3 regions of the Variovorax sp. 10L421 genome follow, and region 3 is predicted to be linked to each of the others. Evidence: predicted binding sites of a transcription regulator. Region 3 holds the regulator's gene; each other region holds the start of a gene.
The links. The regulator sigma-54, encoded in region 3, starts transcription at its own class of promoters, with help from an activator protein. The targets are predictions, from matches to a motif close to TGGCANGNAANCTGCTTT.
Positions count from the first base shown of each region.

Region 1: a site for sigma-54 is predicted at 2,586-2,603, ahead of AC1DFC_RS07155 (pilin). Genes of this name have one in related genera too.
Region 2: a site for sigma-54 is predicted at 2,050-2,067, ahead of AC1DFC_RS16580 (transglutaminase family protein). Genes of this name have one in related genera too.

Region 1 is NZ_JBFTJJ010000003.1:179,006-185,684, reverse strand. Features, by position in the region: gene AC1DFC_RS07175 (GspH/FimT family pseudopilin) at 1-196, shown strand, start outside; gene AC1DFC_RS07170 (hypothetical protein) at 221-496, opposite strand; gene AC1DFC_RS07165 (hypothetical protein) at 763-993, shown strand; gene tfpZ (TfpX/TfpZ family type IV pilin accessory protein) at 1,065-1,847, opposite strand; gene AC1DFC_RS07155 (pilin) at 1,972-2,526, opposite strand; gene AC1DFC_RS07150 (3',5'-cyclic-nucleotide phosphodiesterase) at 2,732-3,535, opposite strand; gene AC1DFC_RS07145 (CHASE2 domain-containing protein) at 3,565-5,817, opposite strand; gene AC1DFC_RS07140 (FHA domain-containing protein) at 5,869-6,522, opposite strand; gene AC1DFC_RS07135 (Stp1/IreP family PP2C-type Ser/Thr phosphatase) at 6,610-6,679, opposite strand, start outside.
Region 2 is NZ_JBFTJJ010000011.1:168,850-175,528, forward strand. Features, by position in the region: gene AC1DFC_RS16580 (transglutaminase family protein) at 1-1,976, opposite strand, end outside; gene AC1DFC_RS16585 (DNA internalization-related competence protein ComEC/Rec2) at 2,118-4,559, shown strand; gene AC1DFC_RS16590 (circularly permuted type 2 ATP-grasp protein) at 4,720-6,216, shown strand; gene AC1DFC_RS16595 (alpha-E domain-containing protein) at 6,231-6,679, shown strand, end outside.
Region 3 is NZ_JBFTJJ010000018.1:101,337-108,015, reverse strand. Features, by position in the region: gene lptB (LPS export ABC transporter ATP-binding protein) at 1-751, shown strand, start outside; gene rpoN (RNA polymerase factor sigma-54) at 906-2,483, shown strand; gene AC1DFC_RS21515 (phospholipase D family protein) at 2,503-4,188, shown strand; gene AC1DFC_RS21510 (YceI family protein) at 4,226-4,870, opposite strand; gene AC1DFC_RS21505 (YceI family protein) at 4,927-5,520, opposite strand; gene AC1DFC_RS21500 (cytochrome b) at 5,517-6,101, opposite strand; gene AC1DFC_RS21495 (sensor histidine kinase) at 6,193-6,679, opposite strand, start outside.

The DNA.
Region 1 (6,679 bases), on a different contig from region 3:
CATGTTCAACCCTTCTGGCTACACACAGACCAGCGACTCGACGTTTCAGTCCGCCACGCTGAAGATCGAGCGCAATGACATCTCAGGTACGGAAAAGACGAATCAGACACGGATCGTGGTGATTGCGAAGACCGGGCGTGCGCGCGCCTGCCAGCCTGCTACGGATGCAACCTGTACGACTTCCGCAACGGAGTAGCAGCGTCAGCGCCACCGAATCGTGCTAACGAATGAGGCTGCTGAAACCGCCCGCGCCGAATCTCTTGCGCTGCGAGCATGCGATGACATCGACAACCAGCACGCAGTGCGGCGAACCTACGCGTGCCTCGAAAAACTCATCGCTCCACAGTGTGTGAACGACACGGAAGAGGTCTGCCCGACGCGCACCGAATTCAGCGCGTTGGTGCGACTGGTCAACGAGGAGCTTCAACGAAGCATCGAAGCGGCCGACACCACGATTCAATCGTTGCGAGTTGCGCTCAGCGAAGGCGAAGCGCAACGAATGCCTTCAACAATAAAGCCGTCGATAAACTGCGCCTTCACCTCGACGCGGTAAGTTAAGAAGCTACGTTTCCACGCATGGAAATGGCAACGCAATATCCGCATGATTCCGGAGTCGAAGCCCGGCTGGCGATCTGTCGCAAGGGGGTGGCCGACGCGCATACGACGCGAAGGTCAAACCAGAGTTGACTTTACCTTGCATCGGTAGATCGCGACGCCGCTGATCGGGGGGCAAGCCGCGCACAGGCCCAAGTGCGGAGGGGGATGCCGAATTCCCAGCTTAATTTGAACCTGACCCTTATTTTCCACGGCGCTTGGAACGAATCCACTGGGATGGCTTTTCCTGGAAAATCAATTGGAAATATTCCATCAAACGATCTCCGCACGTTCGGCGCAAGTCCAAATCCAAATCGAGCGAAAGCTCGCAAAATGAGCAACACTGTGCAGGCGGTGATGCTGATCAACCGGAGAAACCGACTGGTGCAATCTTCATGAGAGGCACCATCTCTCGGTCCGAGTGATTATTCCTATTTTTTACGTTGGCTTGTTGCAAGCAGAGCACGAGATCAATTCAAAAATCCGTCGACCGGAGCATAACCCGAAATGTCCAAAGAATCCCTCGAATATGCAAATACAATCACCCAATCCTTTGTTCGCCTGCTTGTCAGTGGCAAGTAAAATAATTCCTCTTCATTTTTTCCTGATTTTCTTATCACTTCTTGCAAAATAACTCGATCCCCTGCGGAGCGATTTACCATCAATTGTGAAAGATTTTTTGCGCGACTCCGAATATCCGGAATGCTTTTAGAAAAATCTTGCCACCAGCCCGGGCGTGCACTTGGCTCCAATCCTTGCAACGAATGATCCAATGCATCCATCATTTCCTCATTGCTTATTGGTTTTCGCGTTCCTATGAATTTTGGCTGCCCCCATGACAATTTTCGCAACGCAGGTGGCGCCTTCGTCAAATCATTTGAATCTATCTCGGCAGCCGCAACAACCACCATTCGATCGACCTCAAAGGCAATCACAACAGGCCGCGCTTGAAAAACAAAGTAGAGCCCATAAGATAACGCCATCATCTGAATGACAATCACAAGCGAAAAATCCAAAAGCAACTCTTTTTTCTTTTTTTTTGGATTTGCCAAGATGGCGGTCAGAATTGGCCCGCACACGACATCCACTGCGATTAGCAAATAAAAAAGATGTGCGCCGCCCGAAATCTCGTTATATGGAGGTCGATACCACAACAAAAAAACCAAGCCGGATGCCCCCCCCGCCACAATCAAACTCCCTCCTAGATGAAGAAGAAAAGCTTGGAGGGAAAACTTAGCACGACGACTCGTCATAACGCATTAGGAAAAAATTGCGAAGTCATCGATTTGGCCATTTAAAATATTCGCCAAGTAAATCAGGTTACGTTTTGCCCATAAAAAAAAGGCGCTTACGCGCCTTTTTTTTATGCTAAGAATTTTAGCGGCATTGTGCAGGGACAAACTTTTCTTGCATCGTGCCGGAAGCAGCAACGGTGATATTGTTTGCGGTCGCTGTCGCCTTCTTTGCAGAAGCACAACCCCAGTCAACGGCGCCCGTTACGCCAGCTTGTTGAGCGGCACCCAGTGCTTGACCAGCAGCCGTATCACGGACCCACGGGGTAAGGGTAATCGTGTTTTCCGCGGCACCAACGCCAACTGCAGCAGCGTTATAGGTAATCGTAATCATGCCACTGACATCGGTCATTTGGATCTTTTCCACATACTTAGATGTGACACCAAGACCACCAGCCTGAGCATTCCACGTGGTCACAACGCGAGTGAGATCAGCAGCGGAGGCCGCCCCATCGGTTGTGATCATCGTTTTAGCGGGTTCAGCCAAACCCAAACCTTCTGTCACGCGCGCACGCACCACATAGTCCTGATAAGCAGGCAGAGCCACAGCAGCCAAAATACCAATGATCGCCACAACGATCATCAATTCGATAAGGGTGAAACCCTTTTGCACGTTACGTGCGATGGAACGACGGTTCATTCACTAACTCCAGGTTGGTTGGTTGTTACGCCCGGGAACCTGCCCGGAGCGAGGTACCTTCCGCAGCATCTGTGCCACCCGTTCGCGGGGCCCTCAACTGACCGAACCCGTCACCTTCGATCACTTCAGCGTTACACCATGTGACACAACTTGCTTCGAGATGCTACCGGAGTGACAAATTTGTCATGCCCCGCACCCCTCGCGGTCAGAAAGTCAGCACCCCATCCGCCTTCAACCAGCGAATATCCCGCTGCGCCAACCCCGCCACCTGCTCGACCGCCAGCGCCTCGATCTGGCTCATGATCTCGTCCGTCTCCGCCGGCTTGGTGTGCGTGATGTAGATCGGGTATTGCTTCCCCGGCTCGATGTGCGTCAGCTCATCGGCCAGCACCGCAGGCGACAGATGCAGGCTGCGCTCGGCCAGCGCCTGTTCTCGGCTGCTGAAGGCCGTTTCAATCACCAGCATCGCCACGTCGATCGCATTCACGCGCTCCCAGAACGGCGCGTTGCGCTCCGTGTCGCCGCTGAAGACCCAGTGGGCGCCGCCTTCGGCCCGCCGCACGGCAAAGCCGCAGGCCGGCACCGTATGAACCGCCGGCAGCACCTCGACGAGCTTGGGCTCGCGGCTCCCCAGGTGCAGCATCTGCCCCACCGCGATGTCGTGAAAGCTCACGAAGGGCGCCTCGGCGCTGGGAATGCTCTCGAAATTCGGCCAGATGACGTTGTTGAACACGTGCGTGCGCAGCGCCTCGATGGTGGCGCGCAGCGCATGCACGCGCAGGGGCCGGATGCGGCGGCTGCCGACGGCGTCGAGCATCAGCGGCAGGGCGGCGATGTGGTCGAGGTGGCTGTGCGTGAGCACGACGTCGTCGATGCGGGCCATCTCTTCGAGCGTAAGGTCGCCGACACCGGTGCCCGCATCGACGAGCAGGTCCGTGTCGACCAGGAACGAGGTGGTGCGGCAGTCTTTGGCGATGGCGCCCGAGCAACCCAGCACACGAACCTGCATTGTGAGAGACCCCTCGTATGTGTCTGCCGTCATTTGGTTTCGAACCGGGTTGCACCGTCCCAATCAGGGTCCTGCGGGCGCAACGCCATTGAGGCTAAACGCTGGGCGTAGAGCTGGTAAAGGACTTTTTTTGCGTCCGCGGCGAGCAGGGGAGCCAGCAAGTTTCGGCCCACCGCCCAGTCCTGCCGGCGGTAAGCCGCGAGCACTTCGCTCCAGCGGTCGAGCAACTGCTGAGTCTCTTTCGCCGCTTCGGGCGTGTGCGCGGCCAGGGGCGTAAAAACGGCAACGGCTTGTGCCTTGCCTTTGACGAGCACGCTGTCGAGCTCTTGCCAGATGTAGCCGGGCGCCAGCTCGCGGGTGGCGCCGCTGGCGACGATTTCCATTCCGTAGTGCCCACTCAGGCCCTCGAGGCGGGATGCGAGGTTGACCGCATCGCCGACCACGGTATAGCTGCGGCGCGCGGTGGAGCCCATGTCGCCCACGCTCATCACGCCGCTGTTGATGCCGATGCCCACGCTGATCTCGGGGCGGCCGCTGGCGCGGTGGATGCGGTTGATGTCGTGCACGGCATCGGCCATGTCGAGCGCGGCGCGCACGGCGAGGGTGGCGTGGTCGGGCGTGTCGATGGGCGCGCCCCAGAAGGCCATGACGCAGTCGCCCATGTACTTGTCGACGGTGCCGCGGTGGGCGCTGATGACGTTGGTGAGCCGGCTGAAGACGGTGTTGAGAAAGGCCTGCAGCTCGGCCGGGGCCATCTGCTCCGACAGGCGGGTGAAGTCGCGCATGTCGCAGAACATGACGGTCATGGGCTTGCTCTCGGCGCGCATGCTGTAGCGGTCGGGGTGCGCCATCATTTCGTTGACGAGCTGGGGCGGCACGTAGGTGCCGAAAAGCCGTACCAGGCCGCGCCGCGCGCGCGATTCGACGAGGTAGCCCCAGCTCATGTTGAGCGCGAAGGCAAGCGCCGTCATGGCCAGGGCCGACGCCAGCGGCAGCACGAGGCCGTGGCTCGCGTACAGCCAGGTGTTGAGGCCGATCAGCACGGCGATCGCCCCCGCGGCCAGCAACACGGCGCGCGGCGCCGGCAGCAGCGACAGCCCGAAGGCCAGCACGAGCCCCGTCACGGCGACCATTAGCGTCTCGTAGCCCGAGGCGTAGTCGGGCACGCTGAGCAGCCGTTGGTCGAGCAGGCCGGAGACGATGTTGGCATGCACTTCCACGCCCGGAAATGCGGCCTCGACCGGCGTGGCGCGCAGGTCTTGCAGGCCTGGGGCGGTGGCGCCCACGAGCACGATCTTGCCCTTCAGTTCGCCCGGCCCGAGCCGGCCCTCGAGCACGTCGGCGGCGGACACATAGCGGAACGACCCGCCGCCGGCACCGCCGGGGCCGCGGAACGGCACCTGCATGCTGCCCGTTGCGTCGACCGGTATGCGCAGGGGGCCCACTCGCAGCGATTCGAGCTGCGGCTTGGCGCCGCCGGGCGCAAAGGCGGGCTGCACGGGCGGCAATCCGTTTGCGAGGCGGTAGACCGCGAGCGCGAGCGATTCGTAGTAGCCCGGCTGCGCCTTGTCGCCCTCGTAGCGGGCGATGAGCGGCACGCTGCGAATGACGCCGTCGCCGGTGGCGCCAACCAGCGTGTTCAGGAATCCCGCAATGGGCGCGGCCTGCGCCAGCGCCGGCAGGCTGGCTCCGAAGCCATTCCAGTTGGTGGCGTAAATGCCGCGCGGGGGGAACGCCCCCTCCGGCAACGAGGGGGCAGGAGGCAGCTGTCCCTTGGCGCTCGGCGTCTCGGTCCGCGTGAAGTAGTAGCCCAGCGCCACGCGCTGGCCTTCGAGCGCCGCGGCGAGCGTGGCATCGTGATCGAGCGAGGGTGCAAGCCGCTCGACCTCGGCGGCCAGGCCCGGCATGCCGCCCAGCGGCCCGCTGGCGATTTCCCGCAGCCTGTCGAGGCCGGAGCTGCGGTCCGGTTCGAGGAACATGACGTCGAAACCGAGCACGGCCGCCTGCTGCCGGGCCATCAGTTCCGTGGTGAGACGGGCGATCTTGTCGCGCGCCCAGGGCCACTGCCCCTGGCGTGCCAGGCTGGCGTCGTCGACGTCGACGATCACGACGCGCGCATCGAACGTGCCCGGCATGGTGGCACGCAGGCGGATGTCGTAGATCAGCCGATCAAGGCGTTCGAGTGCGCTCAGCTGCCACGCGCCGGTGGCATGCGCCAGCGCCAACAGCACCGGCAGCAACGTGATGGCGATGCGCGGCCAGTGCCGTCGAAGCCCTCTCACGGCGCTGCACTCGTATGGGCTTTGCCGCAACAGGCCGGAAGAAAAAGCGGCTCAGATGCGCACGAACTGCATGCGTGTGGCACCGCCGAGCTCGAGCACGTCATGCTCCTGCAGCGCGACCGCCTCGGCCCCCAGTTGCTGGCCGTTGAGCATGACGCGTCCTTCGACACCCGCGGCCACGTAGCCCGTGCGCCGGCGCGTGACCACCGCCACCGCGACACCGGGCTTGCCGATGGTGGTGACGACCTTCTGCAGCGCGACGTCCTGCCCCTCGTTGGCGCCGGAGAGCACGCGCAGCACCGGAACGCCGAGTTCGACCAGCGCGCCCGATTCCGTGGGTGCCGACGACAGGGGCATGTTCCCCGACAGGAACTCGGCCGATGCGGTGCGGACCGAGCTGGCGCTGACGGCCAGGTTGCTGCGCGCGCGGAAATGGATGCGGCAGCCGCCGACCTCGACGACATCGTTGTCCTTGAGCGCCTGCTTCTGGATGGCGAGCGCATTGACGTAGGTGCCGTTGGTGCTGTTGAGATCTTCAATTTCGACTTCGCCACCGCTCATGTGCAGCACGGCGTGTTCGCCGCTGACCGCCAGATTGTCGATCACGATGTCGTTGTAGGCACGGCGTCCCAGTGTCGTGCGCTCCTTGGCAAGCGCCACTTGCCCGATGACAACGCCATCGACCGAAATGATCATCCTCGGCATTGCCGCCCCCCGGTATCCAAAGCTTGAAAGACGACAAGCGCATCGGCGTGATGCCGCCGGAGCCTGCCACCTGGCCGTGCGAGGCGCCTATGCAACGCTCGCGCTGGCCAGGACAACAGAGATGTTGTCCCGTCCGCCATTCTCGTTGGCAATTTCA
Region 2 (6,679 bases), on a different contig from region 3:
GGGTCGCGCACTTCGACGCACAGCGCAGTGCGCGTGACCCAGTGGGCCGATTCGCCGCGCAGCGGCTGGCGCGCGGTGGTGGACGACTTGTCGGCAGCCCCGTCGGCGGCCGTGGCTGCGCCGCCTTCGCCTGCACTGCCCGGTGCCTGCATGCGCAGCGAGGCCGCCACGACGGGCGGCGTGCCGAAGGCATAGGGCACGGCGCCGCGGTCACCCTCCGCACCGCCTGCCGCCACGGCATAGCGCGCGCGGTAGTCGGCCGCGCTCGGCAGCGCACCGCGCGGCGCGGTCGGGTCGCGCTCGATCAGGTAGGGATAGTCGCCTTTGCTCGCCCACGGCTGCGAGTCGAGCGGCAGTCGGTAGCCCATGGGCGAGTCGCCCGGGATCAGGTAGAGCCGGTCGTCGCGCAGGAACCAGGGCCCGGTCTTCCAGCCGGGGCCGGCGAGCGCGGGTGCATCGCTGTTCGCGTTGCCGGGCTCGATGGGCAGCATGTAGCCGATCACCGCGTCGAGCTTCTGCGTGAACACGCGGCGCAGGCGCACGCGCTCGAGTTCGTCGTCGAGCTTCGACTCGAAGGGGTCGACGTTCACCGGCAGGCGGCGTTCGCGCCAGAGGTAGTAGTAGGTGTCTTCGTAGCCGGGCTGGATGTAGCGCTCGGTCAGGCCGAGCTTGTGCGCCAGCACGGTGGTGAAGCGGCGCGCGTCCTCGCTCGTGTACTGCGTGGGAAAACGCTCGTCGGCGAAGAGCTCGGGGTCGTGCCACAGCGTCTGGCCGTCGGCGCGCCAGAAGATCGACAGCGCCCAGCGCGGCAGCTGCTCGCCCGGGTACCACTTGCCTTGGCCGAAATGCAGGAAGCCGCCCTTGCCGTACTCGGCGCGCAGCTTGTGCACGAGTTCGGTGGCGTAGCCGCGCTTGGTGGGGCCGAGCGCGTCGGTGTTCCATTCGGGCGCGTCGCGGTCGCTGGTGGCCACGTAGGTGGGCTCGCCGCCCATGGTGAGGCGCACGTCGCCGGCCTTCAGGCGCGCATCGACGGCGTCGCCCAGGGCCAGCACTTCGGACCATTGCTCTTCGGTGTAGGGCTTGGTGACGCGCGGCGATTCGTAGATGCGCGTGACCTTCATTTCATGGCCGAACTCGACCTCCGACTCATCCACGCCGCCCTCGATGGGCGCGGCGCTCGATGGTGTGGGCGTGCAGGCCAGCGGAATGTGGCCTTCGCCGGCCAGCAGGCCCGAGGTGGCGTCGAGGCCGATCCAGCCTGCGCCCGGCAGGAACACCTCGCACCAGGCGTGCAGGTCGGTGAAGTCGACCGTGGTGCCGCTCGGGCCGTCGAGCGCCTTCACGTCGGGCGTGAGCTGGATCAGGTAGCCCGAGACGAAACGCGCGGCCAGTCCGCAGTGGCGCAGCAGCTGCACCAGCAGCCAGCCCGAGTCGCGGCAGGAGCCGCTGCCGCTGGCGAGCGTTTCTTCCGGCGTCTGCACGCCGGGCTCCATGCGGATCAGGTAGTTGACGTCCTGCTGCACCTGCTGGTTGATGCCGACCAGGAAGTCGATGGTGCGCTGCTCCTTGCGCTCGATCTTGTCGAGGTAGGCCTGCAGCAGCGGCGTGGGCGTTTCGGTGACGAGGTAGGGCGCGAGCTCCTCGGCCTGCGACTGCGTGTACTTGAAAGGGAAGTTCTCGGCCTGCGGCTCGAGGAAGAAGTCGAACGGGTTGTAGACCGCCATCTCGACCACGAGGTCGACCGTGACCTTGAATTCGCGCGTCTTCTCGGGGAACACCAGCCGTGCCTGGTAGTTGGCGAAGGGGTCCTGCATCCAGTTGACGAAGTGCTCGGCCGGCTCGACCCGCAGCGAGTACGAGATCACGTTGCTGCGGCAATGCGGCGCGGGCCGCAAGCGCACGACCTGTGGGCCCAGCTGCACCGGGCGGTCGTATTTGTAGTGGGTGACGTGGTGGAGAGCGGCGTGAATGGACATGCGTTTTTATGTGCAGTGCTGCGAGATTGCATCGAAAAGATGTCTCTTGTGAGACGCATACTAGCCCAGTTGCAAAGCAATTAACGCGCCACTGAGCGTGACTTTGGGGAGGGTTTGCATCATGGGTTCGGGAGTTTCTCGTTGACGCCGTTTCGCGCGTCCGGTGCCGCCGCGGGCAGATCGTGGGTGTTCGCGGCGCTGTGCGGTTCGCTGCTCGGTGCGGTCCTGCAGTTGCAGCAGGCAGGGCTTTGGCGGGCATGGATGTATGCGGGTTTGCTGCTCGGGGCCGGGGCCGGCCTGTGGTGGTGGCGGCGCCTGTCGGGCCGAGGGCTGTTGATGGCCTCGCTCGTGTGCGGCGCAATGGCGGGTGCGGGGCTTGCGGGATGGCGCGCCGCCATCTACGCGGGCGGTGCGCTGAACCCGGCGCTCGAAGGGCGCGACCTGCAGGTCACCGGTGTCGTGTCGGAGATGCCCCAGCGCAGCGAGGGCGGGACGCGGTTCCGTCTGGATGTCGAGTCTGCGGGCTGGGCCGACCCCGGCGAGGAGGGGCGGCCCACCGTGCCTGATCGCATTGCCCTCGGCTGGTATTCGGAAGGTTCAGGCCTGTGGGACCGGGCGTCGGAAGGCCGCACGCCGCCGGCCAGCGCTGTCGGCCCCCTCCACGCCGGCGAGCGATGGCGCCTGACGGTGCGCCTCAAGGCGCCGCACGGCAACCGCAATCCCCACGGCTTCGACAGCGAACTCTGGATGTGGGAGCAGGGCCTGCATGCCGGCGGCACTGTGCGAACCGGCACGCGCGATGCGGCGCCCGCGCTCGTTGCGCCAACGTGGCGGCATCCCATCGAGCGCGCACGCGAAGCCGTGCGCGACGCCGTCTTCGAACGCGTGCTCGACCGTGCCCGGGCAGGCGTGATTGCGGCCCTGGTTACCGGCGACCAGAGCGCCATCGACCGCTCGGGCTGGGACGTCTTCCGCGCCACGGGCGTGGCGCACCTGATGTCGATCTCCGGCCTCCACGTCACCATGTTCGCCTGGCTGGCCGCGCACGTCGTCGGCCTGCTGTGGCGGCGCAGCGCGTGGCTGATGCTGCGCCTGCCCGCGCAGCAGGCCGCGCTGGTGGGCGGCGTGCTGCTCGCCACGCTCTATGCGCTGTTCAGCGGCTGGGGCGTGCCTTCGCAGCGCACGGTCTGGATGCTGGCGACGGTCGCGCTGCTGCGCCTCACGGGCCGGCGCTGGCCCTGGCCGCATGTGTGGCTGTTGACGGCGGCCGTGGTGGTCGCGCTCGATCCCTGGGCCTTGATGCAGGCCGGTTTCTGGCTCAGCTTCGTGGCGGTGGGCGTGCTGTTCGCCACCGACGCCGGGGTGCCCGGAGAGCGGAAGACCGGCGCGTCTTCCCGCCTGCTCCAGTTCCTGCGTGAGCAGTGGGTCATCACGCTCGCGATCACGCCGCTCAGCCTGCTGTTGTTCCAGCAGGTTTCGCTGATCGGCCTGTTGGCCAATGCGGTGGCGATCCCTTGGGTCACGCTGGTGATCACGCCTCTGGCGATGCTCGGCGTGGCCGTGGCGCCGCTGTGGGATCTGGCGGCCCGCGCCGTGCAGGTGCTGGCGCTGCTGCTGCAATGGCTGGCCGGGCTGCCGTATGCCACGCTCTCGGTGGCCGCGCCGCCCTGGTGGATGGCCGCCTGCGGCGTGGCCGGCGGCGCGCTGCTGGCCATGCGGCTGCCCGGGTCGCTGCGCGCCCTCGGCGTTCCGCTGCTGTTGCCGGTGCTGCTGTGGCAGGCACCCCGGCCCGCGGCCGGCGAATTCGAACTGCTCGCCGCTGACGTCGGCCAGGGCAACGCGGTGCTCGTGCGTACCGCGACACACAGCCTGCTCTACGACGCCGGCCCGCGCTACAGCCTGGAAAGCGATGCCGGCCATCGCGTGCTCGTGCCGTTGCTGCGGGCATACGGCGAGCGCCTCGACACGCTGGTGCTGAGCCACCGCGACCTCGACCACACCGGCGGCGCGCCCGCGGTGCTCGCGATTCAGCCGCAGGCCGCGCTGCTGAGTTCCATCGAGGCCACGCACCCGCTGCAGGCGATGCGTGCGGCGCGGCGTTGCGAGGCGGGGCAGGCCTGGAGCTGGGACGGCGTGCGCTTCGAGGTGCTGCATCCGTTCGACACCGACTACCGCGGCTTCACCAAACCCAATGCGGTGTCGTGCGTGTTGCGCATCGACAGCGGCCGCGCCGTGGCGCTGCTGGTCGGCGACATCGAGCGGTTGCAGGAGGCGGCGCTCGTCACGCGCACGCCGGAACTGCTGCGCGCCGACGTGCTGCTGGTGCCGCATCATGGCAGCAAGACCTCGTCGAGCCCGGCGTTCCTCGACGCGGTGAAGCCGCGCATCGCCATCGTCCAGGCGGGGTACCGCAACCGCTTCGGCCATCCGGCGCAGGAAGTGGCGGCGCGCTACCTGGAGCGCGGCGGGCGGCTGGTCGAGAACACCCGGTGCGGCGCAGCGCACTGGAGCAGCGTGCGCCCCGGGGACCTGGCCTGCGAGCGCGAGCGGAACGCGCGATATTGGCAGCACAGCCCGCCCTGAAGCCGGCTCTGGATTTTCGGGGGAGGCCGTTGTTCCTGCCATCATCGGGACGCTTGCGCCAGGCCGAAAAAAAGTCGCTCGACCCGTACGCGGCCTCGGCATAAGGGGTTCTACTGGCCCTGAACTTGCTAAGCTATAGCTCAAGGAGATTGGTCGTCCCATGCACAAATTCGACGAGATGTATGAGCAGTTGCCCTATGCGGGGGCTGCGATCCGACAGCACTACAAGCGCTACGACCAATGGCTCGCGAAGCAACCCGGTGAGGTGATGCGTTCGCGACGCGAAGAGGCGGAAATGATTTTCCGCCGGGTCGGCATTACCTTCGCGGTGTATGGCGCGAAGGATGAGGATGGCTCCGGCACCGAGCGGCTCATCCCGTTCGACCTGCTGCCTCGCATCATTCCGGCCCACGAGTGGGAGAGCATGGAAAAGGGGCTGGTGCAGCGCGTCACGGCGCTCAACCGCTTTCTTCATGACGTCTACCACGACCAGGAAATCATCAAGGCCGGCATCATCCCGGCCGAGCAGATCCTGAACAACGCGCAGTTCCGCCCCGAGATGATGGGCGTCAACGTGCCGCACAACGTCTACTCGAACATCTCGGGCATCGACATCGTGCGCGCGCCCGATGCCCAGGGCAACGGCGAGTACTACGTGCTCGAAGACAACCTGCGCGTGCCCAGCGGCGTGAGCTACATGCTGGAGAACCGCAAGATGATGATGCGGCTCTTCCCCGAGCTGTTCAATCAGAACCGCATCGCGCCGGTCGCGCACTACCCCGACCTGCTGCTAGAGACGCTGCGCGCCAGCGCGCCGCCGGCCACGGCCGAGCCCACGGTGGTGGTGCTCACGCCGGGCATGTACAACAGCGCCTACTTCGAGCACGCCTTCCTCGCGCAGCAGATGGGCGTGGAACTGGTCGAGGGACAGGACCTGTTCGTCAAGGACAACTTCGTCTACATGCGCACCACGCGCGGGCCGAAGCGCGTCGACGTCATCTACCGCCGCGTGGACGACGACTTCCTCGACCCCGAGGTGTTCCGCCCCACGTCCACGCTCGGCTGCGCCGGCCTGATGCGCGCGTACCGTGAAGGCAACGTCGTGATCTGCAATGCCGTGGGCACCGGTGTGGCCGACGACAAGTCGATCTACCCGTACGTGCCGAAGATGGTCGAGTTCTACCTCGGCGAGAAGCCGATCCTGAAGAACGTGCCCACCTACATGTGCCGCAACAAGGACGAGCTGCAGTACACGCTCGACAACATGAAGGACCTGGTCGTCAAGGAGGTGCACGGTGCCGGCGGCTACGGCATGCTGATCGGACCGGCCGCCACGCAGGCCGAGATCGAGGACTTCAAGAAGGCCGTGATCGCCAAGCCCGACGGCTACATCGCCCAGCCCACGCTGAGCCTGTCGACCTCGCCCACCTTCGTGGACGCCGGCATTGCGCCGCGCCACATCGATCTGCGCCCCTTCGTGCTCTCGGGCAGCGAGGTGCAGATGGTGCCCGGCGGCCTCACGCGCGTAGCGCTCAAAGAGGGGTCCTTGGTGGTCAACTCGTCGCAGGGCGGCGGCACCAAGGACACCTGGATTCTCGAAGCCGACCGCGCACCCAAGCCCAAGGCGGCGCCCGCGCAGTCGCAAAGCCAATCGTAGTAGGAGCACCACCGATGCTGTCACGCACCGCCGATCATCTCTACTGGATGTCCCGCTACACCGAGCGCGCCGAGAACACGGCGCGCATGCTGGACGTCAACTACCAGACCTCGCTGCTGCCCCAGTCCGCCGAAGTTGCCAAGTACGGCTGGCAGGGCGTGCTCTCCATCAGCGAGCTGCTGCCCTGGTACAACAAGAAGTACGACCAGATCGCGCCCAAGGAAGTGATGGAGTTCATGGTCAAGGACGAGAGCAACGCCTCGTCGATCGTGTCCTGTCTCAAAGCCGCGCGCGAGAACGCCCGTGCCGTGCGCGGCGCGCTCACCACCGAAGCCTGGGAAACGCAGAACACCACCTGGCTCGAAGTGAACCGCATGCTGCGCGCAGGCGACTTCGAGCGCGACCCGGGCCAATTCTTCGAATGGGTCAAGTTCCGCTCGCACCTCTCGCGCGGCGTCACGCT
Region 3 (6,679 bases):
CAGCCGCCTGGTCGCGCGCGGCCTGAAGAAGAGCTATGGCAGCCGCACGGTCGTGAAGGACGTCTCGCTCGACGTGCAGAAGGGCGAAGTCGTCGGGCTGCTCGGGCCGAACGGCGCGGGCAAGACCACCTCGTTCTACATGATCGTGGGGCTGGTGCGCGCCGATGCGGGCGACATCACCATCGACGGCGAGCCCATCGCCCACATGCCGATCCACCGCCGCGCCCGCATGGGCCTGAGCTACCTGCCGCAGGAGGCCTCGATCTTCCGCAAGCTCACGGTCGAGGAAAACGTGCGCGCCGTGCTCGAGCTCCAGAGCGAGCCCGATGCCAACGGCAAGATGGCGCCACTGTCGAAGCAGCACATCGAAGAGCGACTGTCCGAACTGCTGGCCGACCTGCGGGTGGACCACCTGCGCGACTCGCCCGCGCTGGCGCTGTCGGGCGGCGAGCGCCGCCGCGTCGAGATCGCGCGCGCGCTGGCCACCCAGCCGCGCTTCATCCTGCTGGACGAGCCCTTCGCCGGCATCGACCCGATCGCGGTGATCGAAATCCAGCGGATCATCAGCTTCCTGAAGGAGCGCGGCATCGGCGTGCTCATCACCGACCACAACGTGCGTGAAACGCTGGGTATCTGCGATCATGCGTTCATCATCAGCGACGGGCATGTGCTGGCACAAGGCACACCCTCGGAGATCGTCGACAACGCCGAAGTACGCAGGGTGTACCTGGGCGAACACTTCCGGATGTGATCGTGCGGCGAGGGTCAAGGATCATCGTGGCCACCGTCCGCGCGGAGCTTCCTCGCGGGGGCCGCCGCGCACGGCCGCCCGAAGCGGCCGGCCCGTCCCCGGTAGGGGGTTGGCGTAGCGCGAAGCGCGCAGCCTGGGGGGGGGCCATTTCCTCATGAAGCAAGGGCTGTCCCTTCGCGTCTCGCAGCATCTGGCACTGACGCCACAGCTGCAGCAGTCCATCCGGCTGCTTCAGCTTTCCACGCTCGAACTGAGCCAGGAAGTCGAGCAGATGCTGGACGAAAACCCGTTCCTCGAACGCACCGCGGAAGAAGCGGCGCGCGAGGAATTCGGGCTCGACACGGCTGATGCGCCGGTTCCGCGCGATGAGGGCGAGAGCGACTTCGCGCCTTCGGCCGCCAGTGCGCCCGCCGAGACCACCAGCACCACCACGGCGGATACCGACGGGCCAGCTGCCGAGATCACCGAGCGTGAGCCCGACTGGGAAGGCGACGGCACCGTCGACATGGCGGCGCCCGACGACAGCGAGTGGGGCAGCGACGCGCCCGCGCGCCAGAACAACCTCGGCGACGACGAACGTGCCGACGCCACTGAACTCGCGCGCAGCCAGGAGTCGCTGCAGTCGTTCCTGCACCGCCAGGCGCTGAGCCTGCGCCTGAACGAGAACGACAGCGCCGCGCTGCGCTTTCTCATCGAATCTCTCAACGACGACGGCTACCTCGAAGACTCGCTGCCCGCGCTGGCCTCGGGCCTGGCTGGCGACGACAACGACCAGTTCGACGACCTCGTGCATCACTTCCAGGTGGCGCTCGGACTGCTGCAGAGCCTGGAGCCCGTGGGCGTAGGCGCGCGCGACCTCGGCGAATGCCTGGGCATCCAGCTGCGCGCCATGGCCAGCGAGGACGAGACCGACGAAGAGGCGCTGGTCCGCAAGACCGCCATCACCGTCTGCAAGCAGCCGATGGAGCTGCTTGCGCGCCGCGATTTCAAGCGCCTGGCCACGCTCACCCGCAGCAGCGAGGAGCTGGTGCGCTCGGCGCTGCAGATCATCGCGCGGCTGGAGCCCAAGCCGGGCCGGCGCTTCGTCGACGTGGAGCGCAACATCGTCATTCCCGATGTGATCGTCACCAAGACCGGCCGCGGCACCAACGTGAAGTTCCGCGTCATGTTGAACCCCGAGGTGATGCCGCGTCTGCGCGTGCACGACATCTATGCCGGCGCGCTCAAGTCGCACAAGGGCGAGGGCAGCCAGGCGCTGTCGCAGCGGCTGCAGGAGGCGCGCTGGTTCATCAAGAACATCCAGCAGCGTTTCGACACCATCCTGCGCGTGAGCAACGCCATCGTCGAGCGGCAGAAGAGCTACTTCGTGCATGGCGAACTCGCGATGCGCCCGCTGGTGCTGCGCGAGATCGCCGACGAGCTGGGCCTGCACGAATCGACCATCTCGCGCGTGACCACCGCCAAGTACATGGCCACGCCGTTCGGCACCGTCGAGCTCAAGTACTTCTTCGGCTCGGCGCTGGGCACCGAGACGGGCGGCAATGCGTCGAGCACCGCGGTGCGCGCGCTGATCAAGCAGTTCGTGAGTTCCGAGAGCATCAAGAAGCCGCTGTCGGACAGCCAGATCTCCGAGATGCTGAAAGAGCAGGGCATCGAGTGCGCACGGCGCACCGTGGCCAAGTACCGCGAGGCGCTGCGCATCGCGCCCGCGAACCTGCGCAAAGCCCTGTAACTTGGCACACCCCCAGGCTATGCGCACTTCGTGTCGCTTCGCCAACCCCCTTGCAGGGGGCAACACCTGCGGCCCGGCGGAGCCGGTTCCGCGGTGTTCCCCGAACGGACCTGGACCGTATTGGCGCTGGGGCCTGGCGCTGTTGTTCGCGGCTTTCGCACTGCTCGCCACCGGCTGCGCCACCCTGCCCAACGAGGCCCCGCGCGCACCCACCAAGGCCATGGCCGTCTCGGCCGACACCGCACTCGGCAAGCTCGCGCTGGCCTCGCAGCCCGACCCCGACCTGAGCGGTTTTCGCCTGATGCCCGGTGGCGACTTCGCCTTCGACACCCGCATCCAGCTGGCCCGCCGTGCCCAGCGCACGCTCGACGTGCAGTACTACCAGATCGAGAACGACGAGACCGGCCGCTACCTGCTGCGCACCCTGCGCGACGCCGCCCAGCGCGGCGTGCGCGTGCGGGTGCTGATGGACGATCTCTACACCTCGGGCGAGGACGAACTGCTGCTCGGCTTTGCCGCCACGCCCAACGTCGAACTGCGCCTGTTCAACCCGTTCCCGGCCGGGCGCGCGAGCATCCTGAAGCGCTTCACTGCCTCGCTGTTCGACTTCAGCCGCGTCAACCGGCGCATGCACAACAAGCTGTTCATCGCCGACGGCGCGATGGCGGTGGCGGGCGGGCGCAACATCGGCAACCAGTACTTCACGCGCACCGCGGGCGAGAATTTTCTCGACCTCGACACCTTCGTCACTGGTGCGCTGATCCCGCGGCTGGGCAGCCTGTTCGACCAGTACTGGAACAGCATCTACGTGCGGCCGATCCAGTCGGTGGTGCGCAGCGAGTTGTCGGCCGAAGAGCTGCAGCGCCGCTTCGACGCGGTCACCGGCCCCGACACTACTCCACCGCCGCCGAAGCCCGCGCCCAACGACCTGCTCGGCTACAGCCCGATGGTGGAAGACCTGAACGCCGGCAAGCTCGGCCTGATCTGGACCACCGCCGAGGCCTATGCCGATTCGCCCGAGCGCGTGATCGGCAAGACCGCCTCCTACGGCGGCGTGCCGCTGCTCGACGTCGACAGCGTGCGCTACAACGTGGTCGAGCAGATGCGCCGTGCACGCTCCGAAGTGACCATCGTCTCGCCCTACCTGATCCCGGGCGCCACGGGGCTGGAGGTGATGCGCGAGATCCGCAACCGCAACGTGAAGATCAGCGTCGTCACCAATTCGCTGGCCGCCACCGACGAGCCGCTGGTGCACACCGCCTACCGCCGCTACCGGCCCGACATGCTCAAGCTCGGCGCCGACCTCTACGAGCTGAGCTCCACGCGCACCCGGCGCAGCGTGCGGCTGGGCCTGTTCGGCACCTCGGTGGGCAGGCTGCATGCCAAGTCGGCCGTGATCGACCGGCGCACGCTGTTCGTCGGCTCGATGAATTTCGACCCGCGCTCGGAGTCGGCCAACACCGAGATCGGGCTGATCATCCACAGCGCCGAGATGGCGCAGCAGGCGCTGAAACTCATCGACGTGCTCAAGCAGCAGGGCGCCTACCGGCTGCGCTTTGCCGAAGGCAGCAACGAGTCGCGCATCGAATGGGTCAGCGAGGATGCCGGCAAGCTCACCGTGCTGACCGAGGAGCCCGACTCCAGTTTCTGGGGCCGGGTCATGCTCGAATTGCTGGCGCCGCTGACGCCGGAGAGCCTGCTCTAGCTGGTGCTCGTGGCGCCGGCCAGGCCGGGCAGCGGTGTCATTGCACGTTGACCGCTTCGACCTGCACCAGCAGCTTCACCTTGTTCTCGAAGCCGAAGTTCAGCCCCCAGGTGATGCCCCAGTCGCTGCGCTCCACCGTGGTCTCGAAGTCGCCGCCGCACACCTGGCGGTTGATCAGCGGGCTCAGGTAGCAGTTGAAGCGCACGGCCTTCAGCGTCACAGGCCTGGTCTGGCCCATCAGCGTGAGCGTGCCGGGCACGTCGGTCACCTTGCCGCCGCTGAAATCGATGCGGTCGGCCACGAAGCGGCCGATCGGAAACTCGGCCACGTTGAAGAAATCCTTGCTCTGCACATGGCGGTTGAGCAGGTCGACGCCGGTGTTGATGGAGCTGATGTCCATCGTGATGTCGACCTTGCCGCTGGCGCCGGTGCCGTCGATCTGCACGGAGCCGTCCTTGGTGCTGAAGCGCCCGCGGTTGGTGGTGGTGCCGTAGTGCCCCATCTCGTACATCACGAAGGTGTGAGTCGGATCGATCACGTAGTTGGCGTTCTTCGCCGGCCCGCCCGCGGGCTTGGCGGCCACGGCCGGGGCGAATTCCGTTGGCAGTTGCTGTTGCTGCGCCGTGGCGCTGCCGGTGAATGCGGCGGCCGACAGGGCCGCGGCGAGAAGGAGCTTTTTCATGGTGTTGGATGCGGGAGGAAAGAGGAAAGTGAGTGAGGGGCGGACAGCCTGGCGCTTCACAACGGCCCGAAGCCCGTGAGCGTGAACCTGAAGCGCACCTGCACGTCGTTGCCGACCGTCGAGGTGTCGGTCCATTCGCCTTCGCCCACCTTGTAGTCGAGCCGCTGGATCGTGAAGCTCCCCGTGGCAACCGCCTCCTTGCCGCCGGCCGCGGCGATGCTGACGGGCACCGTCACGTATTTGGCGATGCCCTTGATGGTGAGCTTGCCCGCCATCTCGAACTTGCCGTCGCCCAGCGCCTTGATGGCGCTCGACTGGAAGCTTGCCTGCGGGAAGTGCGCGGCGTCGAACCACGGCTGCTTGGGCAGTTCCGCATCGCTCATCGGGACGCCGAAGCCGGCGCTGGCCGTGTCGATCTGCAGCGCGACGGTGCCGCCCTCGGGCTTCTTCGGGTCGAAGGCCACCTGCGCGTCGAATTTCTTGAACGTGCCTTCCACGGGCACGCCCATTTGCTTGCTGACGAAGACGATCTGGCTCTTGTCGGCCACGAGCTTTGCCGCTGCGGGCTCGGCGCCGGCCGGCAGCGCCAGGGTGGCGAAAGCCAGCGCCGCGAGCGACGGCGCGAGACGGAAAAACAGGCGCTTGATCATCGAGCTGGTTCCTTGCGTGGCCGGGGCCACATGCGTTTGAGAAGACCGTCGCGGTCGATCCAGTGGTGCTTGAGCACCGCCGCCACGTGCAGCAGCGTGACGCCTGCCAGCACGAAGGCGCAGTTGCGGTGCAGCGGCTGCAGCACCGCCTCGGCGAAGGCGTGGTCGACCGGCACGAAGTCGGGCAGCGGCAGCACGCCGAACCACGCCACCGGCATGCCCATGGCCGAGCTGTAGGCCCACCCGGACAGCGGCACCGCGAAGAACAGCAGGTACATCAGCGTGTGGCTGATGCGGTAGCTCGCCAGCTGGAGCGCCGACATGCCCGGCGGGAGCGCCGGTGGACGATGCCCGAGCCGCCACAGCAGCCGCAGCGCCGACAGCGCGAGGATGGTGACGCCCGCCCACTTGTGCCAGCTGTAGATCTTCAGGCGCAGCGGCGAGAACGGCAGCCCCGTCATGTAGAGCCCTACGCCGAACGAGCCCACGATCAGGGCCGCAAGCAGCCAGTGCAGCGCCATCGTGAACGGGTCGTAGCGCGCGTCGGCTGCGAGGGGGGATGAAGATGTGTCGGAGGACATCGTGAGCAGGACAGGCGGCCTGTGCGCGGAGCATATATCGGAAGCGATGACATCACCGCACGGCCCGTGCCAGCCCGCCGCCCTGCCGGCCTCAGCCCTGCGACGGCTGTTGCGCCCTCAGCAGCACCCCGCGCAGTTCGTCCGGCTGCACCGGCTTGCGCAGCGCATGCCAGCCACGCTCGGCGGCGAGCCGCTGGGTGGCTTCGTTGATGTCGGCCGAAATCAGCGCGATCGCCAGCGACGGCTTCTGCCGCTGCAGCTTGTCGGCCAGCGCGATGCCGTCGAGCGCACCCGGCAGGCGGATGTCGCACAGCGCCGCGTCGAGCGCGCGCAGGTCGGCCAGCGCCAGCGCCTCGGCGGCGCTGGCATAGACGCGCGGCTCCACGTCCCATTGCCGCAGCAGGGCACTGAGACTGTCGGCCACCACCGTGTTGTCTTCCACCACCAGCACTGCGAGCCCGGGGCGCAGCGTGTGCGTTGCATCGGCGCCGTCGTCCTGCGGCGCGGAAGCAGGGCGCGCCGCCACCATCGCGCCGTCGGGCGCGGCAGGCAGCTCGAAGCTGAACACCGACCCCCGC